Linked DNA regions of Methanococcus maripaludis. The main gene of each other region encodes a partner of the protein of the gene in region 3 in a complex. Links are inferred from orthologs where the notes say so. Each region holds a gene or a part of one and is shown on either strand. Other genes may lie near its edges.

Region 1 (2,827 bases), on a different replicon or contig from region 3:
GCCTGTTTGTAATTAGTAACGCCCAGTTCAGGCCTATCCCTTCTAGGAATTCCGTAATCTAAAATCGGAACTGAGATATCTTCGTCTTTTATTGCACATGTTTTTGCAATTTCCGCGTTTAATACTGGAATCGGGATTCCAATTCCCATGTAAAGCGTGCTTCCATATTTAGGAATTGTTGCGCCCCTTAAATATTTAGTACTCATTTCTTTTAAGTCACCTTGAACCATTAAAGTTCCAAATCCACCATTTGGACTGTGTTGGGTTCCAGCACCGGTAATATACCCTTGTGCACCGCCTAAAAATATTTTTGTACCCATTCCTATAGTATTGTAAGTTTTTGTTTCCGTGTTAAAATCATTTTGTAGTGGGTTTAATTGGCCTGCACCAGAATAATTTAAGTTTCCAAATTCTGGAAGCAGTGCCCCCATGTAAGTGTATATTTTTTCTTCAGTACTGTTCGTAGCTCCGTTGTATGACTGGTAGCAATTTCTTGGATTTACCAAAATTGCCTGATTTAAATCATCTAGGGTTATTGTTGTTGAAACTTTTTTTCTAGGGTAACAGTCCGTTGTATAACCTTCAGCAACAAGCTCGATTTCTTTTCCTGCTACAAGGTCTTCAAGTACGTGAGAACCGCCGTATGAAATATCGATATCATCATCGCTATTAGTTTGAGCAGCCCCTAAATACGCATCAACTGCTGCAAGTCCAGAATATGCCTCAACACCATTCAAATATGTCTTGTACATTTTTATTGGTGGATCGGAGTGTCCAAAATTTAAAAATGCTCCGCTTGAACACATCGCTCCAAATGTACCTGTCGTAACTACATCTATTTCAACTGCCGCTTTTTCCGCACCCAGTTCGTCGACTATATCGATCATCTCTTCTGCAGTAACCACAACTGCATCGCCATTTCGTATCTTCTCATTAATTTCGTGAACGGTTTTCAAAATATCAACCTTAATTTTATATATTTAAAGCAGTGAATGTATAATATCTGGACAATAATCCATCGGGTTAGCTCTAGAGTATATATACACTATAATATATAACCGTATCACTATTTTGCTAACTTGAAATAATTTTAGAAATATATATAAAGATAGAAAATAATATATATGAGTTACCACTATTTTTCATGATATTAATATTATACGCATAAATTTATTTTTATAACTATTTTAAACAAATGGAGGCCAAACTGTGAAAGTATCATCACATGCAATGGTTCCGACACATGAGATTATTCCAAGAGAAGAAATACCCCTTTTACTCGAAAAATACAATATAAAATTGCAGCAATTGCCTAAATTGCTCGATACCGATCCACTTGTGCTCGAAGTTGAAGCAGCTCCTGGAGACGTTTTAAAAATAACAAGAATGAGTCCTACTGCAGGCGAAAGCACCTATTACAGATTAGTAATAGCAACTTCACTCTAAATTGCTGGTTAATACCTGCTAAATATTTTTTAAAATTTAAAATAAGCTATTATTCCTTTATCTAAAATCTATGGGGGAAAATCATGGAGTCCCGTGTCGTTGTTGATGCATTTTTTAAAGAAAACAGTTTAGTAAAACACCACATCGATTCCTACGATGATTTTGTGAAAAATAAAATTCAAAAGATCATCGATGAGGTAACTGGTGTCGAAACAGAAATTAAAGGAGGATACAAAGTATCCTTTGATAAAGTGAGAGTTACAAAACCAATAAATAAAGAAGCTGACGGTTCTGTAAAAGAAATAACACCTATGGAAGCGAGAATTAGAAACCTTGCATACTCTGCACCGCTTTACCTTGAAATGATACCGACAGTTGGCGAAGATGAAGAAGAAAAAGTGTTATCTCCTGTTGAAGTTTACATTGGAGAACTTCCGGTAATGCTTGGTTCAGAAATCTGCCACTTGTGCGGAAAATCAGAAGAAGAATTAATAAAATACGGCGAAGACACAAAAGATCCTTTAGGTTATTTTATTGTTAACGGTTCTGAAAAAGCAGTTGTTGCTCAGGAAGACCTTATTCCTAACAGAATTATATGTGAAAAGGTAGAAAAAAACAATAAAATCGTAGATATCGCAAAAGTATTTTCAACCAGACATGGATTTAGGGCATTATGTACTGTTGAGAGAAACCCAGATGGGTTATTAAATGTTTCATTCCCGGGAATGCCTAGCACAATTCCACTAGTTATATTGATGAGAGCACTTGGTGCAGAATCAGATAGGGAGATTATCGAATTAATTTCAGACGAACCAACAGTTGTCATGCAGTTAATTGCAAACTTACAGGAAGCAAGAGAAGAGCATGCAATAAACACGACTGAAGATGCACTCGAACATATCGGAAAAAGAGTAGCTCCAGGACAGCCTAAAGAGTACAAGTTAAAAAGAGCAGAAACTATTCTTTGCAACTATTTATTGCCACACATGGGCGTAGAATCTGCAAAATTAGGTGCTAAATGTAAATACCTTGGAAGAATGGCTAAAAATTCAATCGAACTCTACTTAGGATTAAGGGTTGAAGATGATAAGGACCACTATTCAAACAAAAGGTTAAAATTAGCTGGAGACTTGATGGAAGATTTATTTAGACATTCATTCAACCAGTTGATTAAAGATATCAAATATCAGCTCGAAAGACAAGCAATAAGAAACAAAGAACCTTCAATTCAAGCTGCAGTTAGAAGTGATGTTTTAACTGAAAGAATGAGACATGCGATGGCTACTGGAAACTGGGTAGGTGGAAGAACTGGGGTATCCCAACTTCTCGATAGGACCAGTTACCTTGCAACAGTATCCCAATTAAGAAGAGTTGTATCCCC
Region 2 (2,826 bases), on a different replicon or contig from region 3:
TGTAAAACAAAAAGCAAAACTCGCACTTCTAGAAGGCGTTGAAATTGGAGATTATGTGCTGATCCACACAGGATACGCGCTTGAAAAAATGAGTGAAGACGAAGCAAAATTGAGTTTAGATGCATGGGAAGAATTGTTCGATGTACTCGATGAAATGGACGGAGTTAAAAAAGAAAATTCCGAATAATTTAAGTTAAAAAATAAATATTTAGTCTTCTTTTACAGTTATTGCATTAGTTGGGCATACATCAACGCATACCATGCACAGTGTGCAGTCTGATTCTCTTGCAACAACTACTTTGTTCCCTTGAATTTCAAAAACTTCTACAGGGCAGGTATTTACACATTCAGCGCATTCTGGGCCTTTACATTTATCGTAATCAATTACAACACTCATATTATCCCCTCATTTTTTTTACAGTATATTTTTTAAAAGTTAAAGTATTAAAATCTTGTAATATTGGGGCTGTTTAAAATCCTTTCAATGTTCCAGATTTCGTTTAATACTTTTGAGTTTATATTTGCACGTAAAAATGGAACTTTAAATCCAATTGCTAAGTGCGGGAATGAGGTGTTGTTTCCGGAAATCGTCGGAGTTAATCCTTTTTCAACCGTGTAATTGATATAATAATTCATTTCGGTAAGAGTTCCCATGGAATAAGGGTCTATTTTCGAAAAATCCGCTTCTTCATCGATATTTTCAGTACACAATATTCCATCGAATTCAATTATTTCAGAACTTTCTAAATAATCGAGTTCCTCAATTTCTTTTTTAAATTCGGAGATTTTTGCACCGGATAAAATTTCGATATCTTCATCTTCAGAAATGTTTGAAATAATTTCTTTGAATTTTCCAATATCTTTAAAAATATCTTTAGAAACGTACTCCCCGTAGTTATTTCTAAAATCGTATTCTTCAGAGAGTTCAGATAATATTTTATTGTAGATATAGATCATTTCGCCAATTGATTCTGCCATTGGAATAGTCAAAAGCTGGTTTATTCCGTCTGAAACTAAAGAACATCCTACAATTGGAAGGTTTGTAGATAATACTCCACCAATATGCTTAAATAATGGAATTTCAACGCTGTTTGCAGCGGCTCTTGCAACACTCAAAGAAGTGCCCATTGTAACCTTGGGACTGTCTACGGATGTATCACATATTATTGAATCAATAATATCTTGATCATAAGCAGGATAGCCAACAAGTTCTGGAGCAATTACATTTTCGACGTCAGAAATTACATAGTCTGGATTTTCCGCATCTATTACATCGTAACCAATACCTTTATTGGTCAATGTAGCGATCCTTACTTGAATTTTTGAGTCTTTAAAAACCTTCTTTGCAGTTATTCTTTTTATGGATGTACTGTTTTCCACGAAAATCCCCCAAAGAGTTTAAAATAGTTAATTAATTTTTTTTGACTTGTTTTTTAACACACAGTGGGAGTTTACCCTGCTTTATTTCATCTTCAGCTAAGTTTAATGACGAAGTTCTGTCTGATTCGATTGTGAGTGGAGCACCGTCAGAAATTTGGAGGGATCTTGCACCAACTAATCGTGCAGTTTCAAATTTAGTTAATTTCATAAAATCACCCAAGAGGACTTTATAGATTAATAAAAAGTGGGGCCGCCGAGATTCGAACTCGGGTTGCACGCCCCCCAGACGCACAGGATGGCCAGGCTACCCCACGGCCCCGTCTGAATAGATAGGTAATCAGTAAATAATAAATAATTATTTGTATTCGACGATATCGTCAAATAATTCTCTGTCGTTGTCCAATCTGTGGGATGCGAACATTCTTCTACAACAGTATTTTTTAACTTCTAAGTCGTTTAAAATTTCTTCCGGGTTTTCGCCATCTTTAAGTCTAGTTCTGTATTCTTCATAGACTTCCGAAATTACAGCTCCACAGGAAAAACATCTGATTGGAAATATCACTATTACCACCTAAAAAACGTAAAGGGAAAGAAAAATAATTATCTGTATGATTTTTGTCTTTTAGCTCTTGGACCTTTTGAAGACTTACTTGGTTTGTGTGGTTCAGTTCTTCTTGCATCACTGACAAGTAATGTTCTGTCGTAACTTAAGAATTTTTCTTTCAATTCCATTTTACCAGTAAATTCAACAATAGCCTTACCTAAAGCGGTTCTTGTAGCATCCATTTGGCTTACGATACCGCCACCTTTAACATCAATATCTACATCAATGTTGCTTAAAGCTTCGCCTGCTAAGATAACAGGTTCCATTAATTTCATTTTGATGTATTTAGGTTCCATTAATTCTAATGGTTTTTTGTTAATTCTGATTTTACCGCTACCTTCTTTTGCAGTAGCTCTTGCGATTGCGGTTCTTCTTTTACCTACTGTGTGGACTACTTTCACACTTTCACCTCAATTAGAATTTAGCGCCTAAGAATTGGCTCAATTCTCCAACGGTTACATATTTGATTGTGTTTGGTTCGCTACCTAAGTTAATGTCGATAGAAACTCCTTCAGGAACTCCAACTTCAATTTTAATGTTTTTGAAAGCTTCTACTCCTCTAGGTTTTTTGTATGGGAGCATTCCTCTGATAACTCTTCTTACGATGTCGTCAGGCCTTCTTGGATATTTTGGACCCATTTTTTTAGGGTTTGAAATACTTTTTCTAGTTCTGAGTTGTACATATTTTTGGAATATGTATTCTTTGTTTCCAGTCATAATTGCTTTTTCAGCGTTTACAACGGTTACTTCTTCACCGCTTAATGCAAGTTTAGCAACGTATGAAGCTAATCTTCCAACAACTGCATTTTCAGCGTTTACAACAACCATAATTCCACCTTCGT
Region 3 (3,186 bases):
CTGAAACTGAGGGAAGTATTAAAAAGCTGCAATTTTTTAAATACTCTGAAACTTCGGCTTGTGTTTTTGGTCCAAGTAATTCAACGTTTTTAATTTCGTTTAATTTTATAAAATCCAATATTTTATTATATAATGGACCATTACCAATAATTTTAAACGTAAAATCGATATTTTTGATACTTTCTAAAAAATAAAAGATTCCCTTCTGTTCAACAAGGGATCCGACAAATAATCCGTAATCGCAATCATTATTCGAAGGATTAAATAATTCTTCATCAAATCCGTTGTATATAACGTTCGAATCAATATTAAAATTTGTTTTTAAATTAGTTTTTAAAAATTCGCTAACACATATTATTTTTTCGGAATTGTTAAGTGCATATTCAAAAAAATATTTTCCAAAAGTGTTTTTTGAGAGATTCAATACATCGCTTCCATGAAGTGTCAAAACTGTTGGAATATTGCATTTTTTTCCTAAAACTGCCCCTAAAAAACCCTGTGGTGCTGCATAGTGGCTGTGGATTAAATCTATTTTTTCATTCTTAATTATTTTTTTTCCGAGTTTATATCCATTTAAAATGTAGCTTGGGCCCCTTAATTTTGAAAAGTACGGAATTTTATGGACTGTAACATTTTCAAAAGAATTTTCAATGGTGACATCAAAATTGTAGTTTAAAATATGAAATTCAAAAGAGTCAATTTTGTTTAAATTTTTTATTAAATTTTCAACGTGGATTGAAATTCCACCAATAAATGGATAGTATATTGAAGGAAGTAATATTTTCAAAATAACACCAAAAAAGAGATTAGTGGCTAATTTTCCACTTTACAAAGATATAATGTTTTTGAGGTTCTTTTAATTCCTCTTCAATTCTTTTTGCGAGTGGATCAACTATATTTTTCCTAACTCTATCTTCAAAATCCTTAAAGCTTTCAAATTTTTTTATTTCCCTTTCTTCGATTACTTTCCACATTGATGTTTTACCAATTCCTGGAAGTAACTGTAATGTGTGCATTCTGTTTGTAAGTGGCCCACAATTATTTAAAAATTCAACGAATCTTTCTTCCTGGGCTTTAACTGCTTCTTTTATTACGTGAAGAAGTTCAGTTTTTGCAGTAGGGGTTAGTTGGTCGTATTTTAACATTTTTGATACGAACTCTACTTTTTCCCTTTTTCCCTTGCCGATATAGAGTTTTTCTGCAAGATCTGCAACCTGATTATCCTTAAATGTTAATTCCATCATTACAAACTGTTTTTCACCAAAAGCTTGTGCAATCGGTTTTTTTTGGTGAAGTGGCCTAGTATCGTCAGGGTACCCATATTCTAAGAAGTCCAAAACGTATGCGTATTCTTCAAACTCTCGTTTATTTTGTTCATGCCCCTCTCTCATACTTACACCTATCAAATGTTGGAAATTAAAATAACATTACTTAATATCGAGTTAATTCAATAAAAAACTAATTGTTTCAATAATAAAATGGTAGAAAAGCGTTATTTGAATTTACTAACTACTTCTAAAATGTCGTCCTTGTTTTCAGGAACATCGACTCTGTAAAATATGATTTTCAGGTCTTCTTCTGTTTCTGGAAGTAAGTCTATAATTTTAACTGCCATTTTTTCAGTTAGCCCTAAATTTGTGAGCTGTTCAAACATGGTGTCAGCATCTTCTTTACTTATTGTTGAAAATTTTCTTAAATAGTCGAGTGAACAACCGTGTTCGTACGATAATTCGTCAAAACCTGCTCTTTCATCCATAATTTCGGTTGCATGAGCAATTGTTGTGTACTTTTCGGAAATAATTTCTTTTCCAATCATAATCTCCCTCAAAACAGATTAGTCTAAAAAAAAGATATCTAAAAATAATTATAATTTAGATTCTCTTAAGTGTTGCGGTCTAGCAATAATGTCTTTGTATTTTCCGCCATCTTTTACTCTAACTAAGAATGATCTTCCTCTTTGAGCAACAACAACTCCAGTTTTACCGTGGAATTTTGGGTGCGGCATTCCTTTCTGTACTGAAGGGTCGAGTACTACGTGAACTCTGTCTCCTTCGGTGTAGCATTTTAAAGCTCTTGTTAACGGAGCCATTCCTTTCTGTCTTGGGTGTTTCTGAAGTTTATATCTTGTTTTGCTTCTAAATCCTTCACTTTTTTGCATAGTTATTCCTCCTAATGTGTTTCATGAACATAATTGGCATAGTGTCTATCCTTTTTTTCACTACCAATATATAACCATTTCTATTTTAGATATTTTCTACATCATCATAGTCGTGAACATCCAAAACATCTAAAAATTTACAGATGCATTTATTGTTTAGCAATTCCGAAACGGAAGGGGTAGTTCTCCCTTCATCGCTGCTAATGAGTTCTTTGATGTATAATCCGCCATCGCAGAATATCTTAAGTTCAAAGTTATAATCATCAATCATATGCGGCCAAGCTTTATATACCTTACGTACACGCACGAGGTCAGCCCTTCGATGTGAGACCCTATCGGGCGTCCTTTGGTCAATTACTAAATCTTCGAGTTTATTTACTAATTCAGCCACTTCTTCACTCGACACTTTTTCGTCGCACTCAACTTGAGCAAGATATGTTTTTTTATGGGGCTCATTTTTGAAGAAGTGAACGTCTTTTTTAAGGCCGTATTCGACATTTAGTATTTCAACAGTCTCAGATGCATTAACTTTTGAAGCAAGTTCTTCTAAATTAACTTTTCTTACCTTTGGCTCTTTTATTTCAATTACAAAAGGCCTTCCATTTCCAAGCATTCTAACATCAATGTCTTCTCGCCCTGCACCGTGAAGTGCTTCTGAACTTCCTTTCATAACATCCATAAACGGTTCTGCAATGATTTCTTCAACTGAAGTCATGTACTGTTTTCCAGTGAAGTTACATTTTTCACAGCCTTTTCCTTTGCAAGACCTGCAATGCCAGTGGCTTTGCGGAATTCCTCTAACTAGCTTTTTATATCTTCCTTTGATAAATACGGGGTTTACTTGAAGTGTAACTTTTTGATTGTATGGATTTACCATGACTACGATATCAGGATTTTCCTTGTCAACTCGTCTTTTAACTAATGGTACTACTACTTTTCCAAGTTCTCTTCCAAATTCCTGCCTTATACTTTCCATAAATGGAGTTTCAATCTCATTTTCAAGTTCTTTAAATCTTTTTGGAAGTTTT

What was found. Proteins that work in one complex are often made in the same cells at the same time.
Region 1: HNP90_RS07230 (region 3) and HNP90_RS00955 share a complex: the UniProt entries of both Methanocaldococcus jannaschii proteins name them as parts of the RNA polymerase complex. The link is inferred for Methanococcus maripaludis from one-to-one orthologs.
Region 2: HNP90_RS07230 (region 3) and HNP90_RS00790 share a complex: the UniProt entries of both Methanocaldococcus jannaschii proteins name them as parts of the RNA polymerase complex. The link is inferred for Methanococcus maripaludis from one-to-one orthologs.

The regions. Positions count from the first base shown.
Region 1 is NZ_JACDUL010000001.1:180,234-183,060, forward strand. Bases 56-2,827 are described here. They hold HNP90_RS00955 (DNA-directed RNA polymerase subunit H), read left to right. Parts: upstream 56-1,209; coding sequence 1,210-1,446; downstream 1,447-2,827. Other genes in these bases: HNP90_RS00950 (homocysteine biosynthesis protein), read right to left, coding at 56-956; HNP90_RS00960 (DNA-directed RNA polymerase subunit B''), read left to right, coding at 1,530-2,827. Outside these bases: more of HNP90_RS00950, read right to left, coding at 1-55. UniProt on the Methanocaldococcus jannaschii protein: DNA-dependent RNA polymerase (RNAP) catalyzes the transcription of DNA into RNA using the four ribonucleoside triphosphates as substrates.
Region 2 is NZ_JACDUL010000001.1:150,789-153,614, reverse strand. Bases 1-2,771 are described here. They hold HNP90_RS00790 (DNA-directed RNA polymerase subunit K), read right to left. Parts: upstream 1,589-2,771; coding sequence 1,412-1,588; downstream 1-1,411. Other genes in these bases: HNP90_RS00770 (50S ribosomal protein L13), read right to left, coding at 2,399-2,771; HNP90_RS00775 (30S ribosomal protein S9), read right to left, coding at 1,981-2,385; HNP90_RS00780 (DNA-directed RNA polymerase subunit N), read right to left, coding at 1,736-1,942; HNP90_RS00795 (phosphopyruvate hydratase family protein), read right to left, coding at 445-1,380; HNP90_RS00800 (4Fe-4S dicluster domain-containing protein), read right to left, coding at 209-397. Outside these bases: more of HNP90_RS00770, read right to left, coding at 2,772-2,812. UniProt on the Methanocaldococcus jannaschii protein: DNA-dependent RNA polymerase (RNAP) catalyzes the transcription of DNA into RNA using the four ribonucleoside triphosphates as substrates.
Region 3 is NZ_JACDUL010000003.1:359,878-363,063, reverse strand. The notes cover bases 155-3,033. They hold HNP90_RS07230 (RNA polymerase Rpb4 family protein), read right to left. Parts: upstream 1,817-3,033; coding sequence 1,493-1,816; downstream 155-1,492. Other genes in these bases: HNP90_RS07220 (tRNA pseudouridine(54/55) synthase Pus10), read right to left, coding at 2,244-3,033; HNP90_RS07225 (50S ribosomal protein L21e), read right to left, coding at 1,865-2,158; HNP90_RS07235 (DUF655 domain-containing protein), read right to left, coding at 807-1,391; HNP90_RS07240 (glycosyltransferase family 4 protein), read right to left, coding at 155-787. Also shown: more of HNP90_RS07240, read right to left, coding at 1-154; more of HNP90_RS07220, read right to left, coding at 3,034-3,186. UniProt on the Methanocaldococcus jannaschii protein: DNA-dependent RNA polymerase (RNAP) catalyzes the transcription of DNA into RNA using the four ribonucleoside triphosphates as substrates. This subunit is less well bound than the others.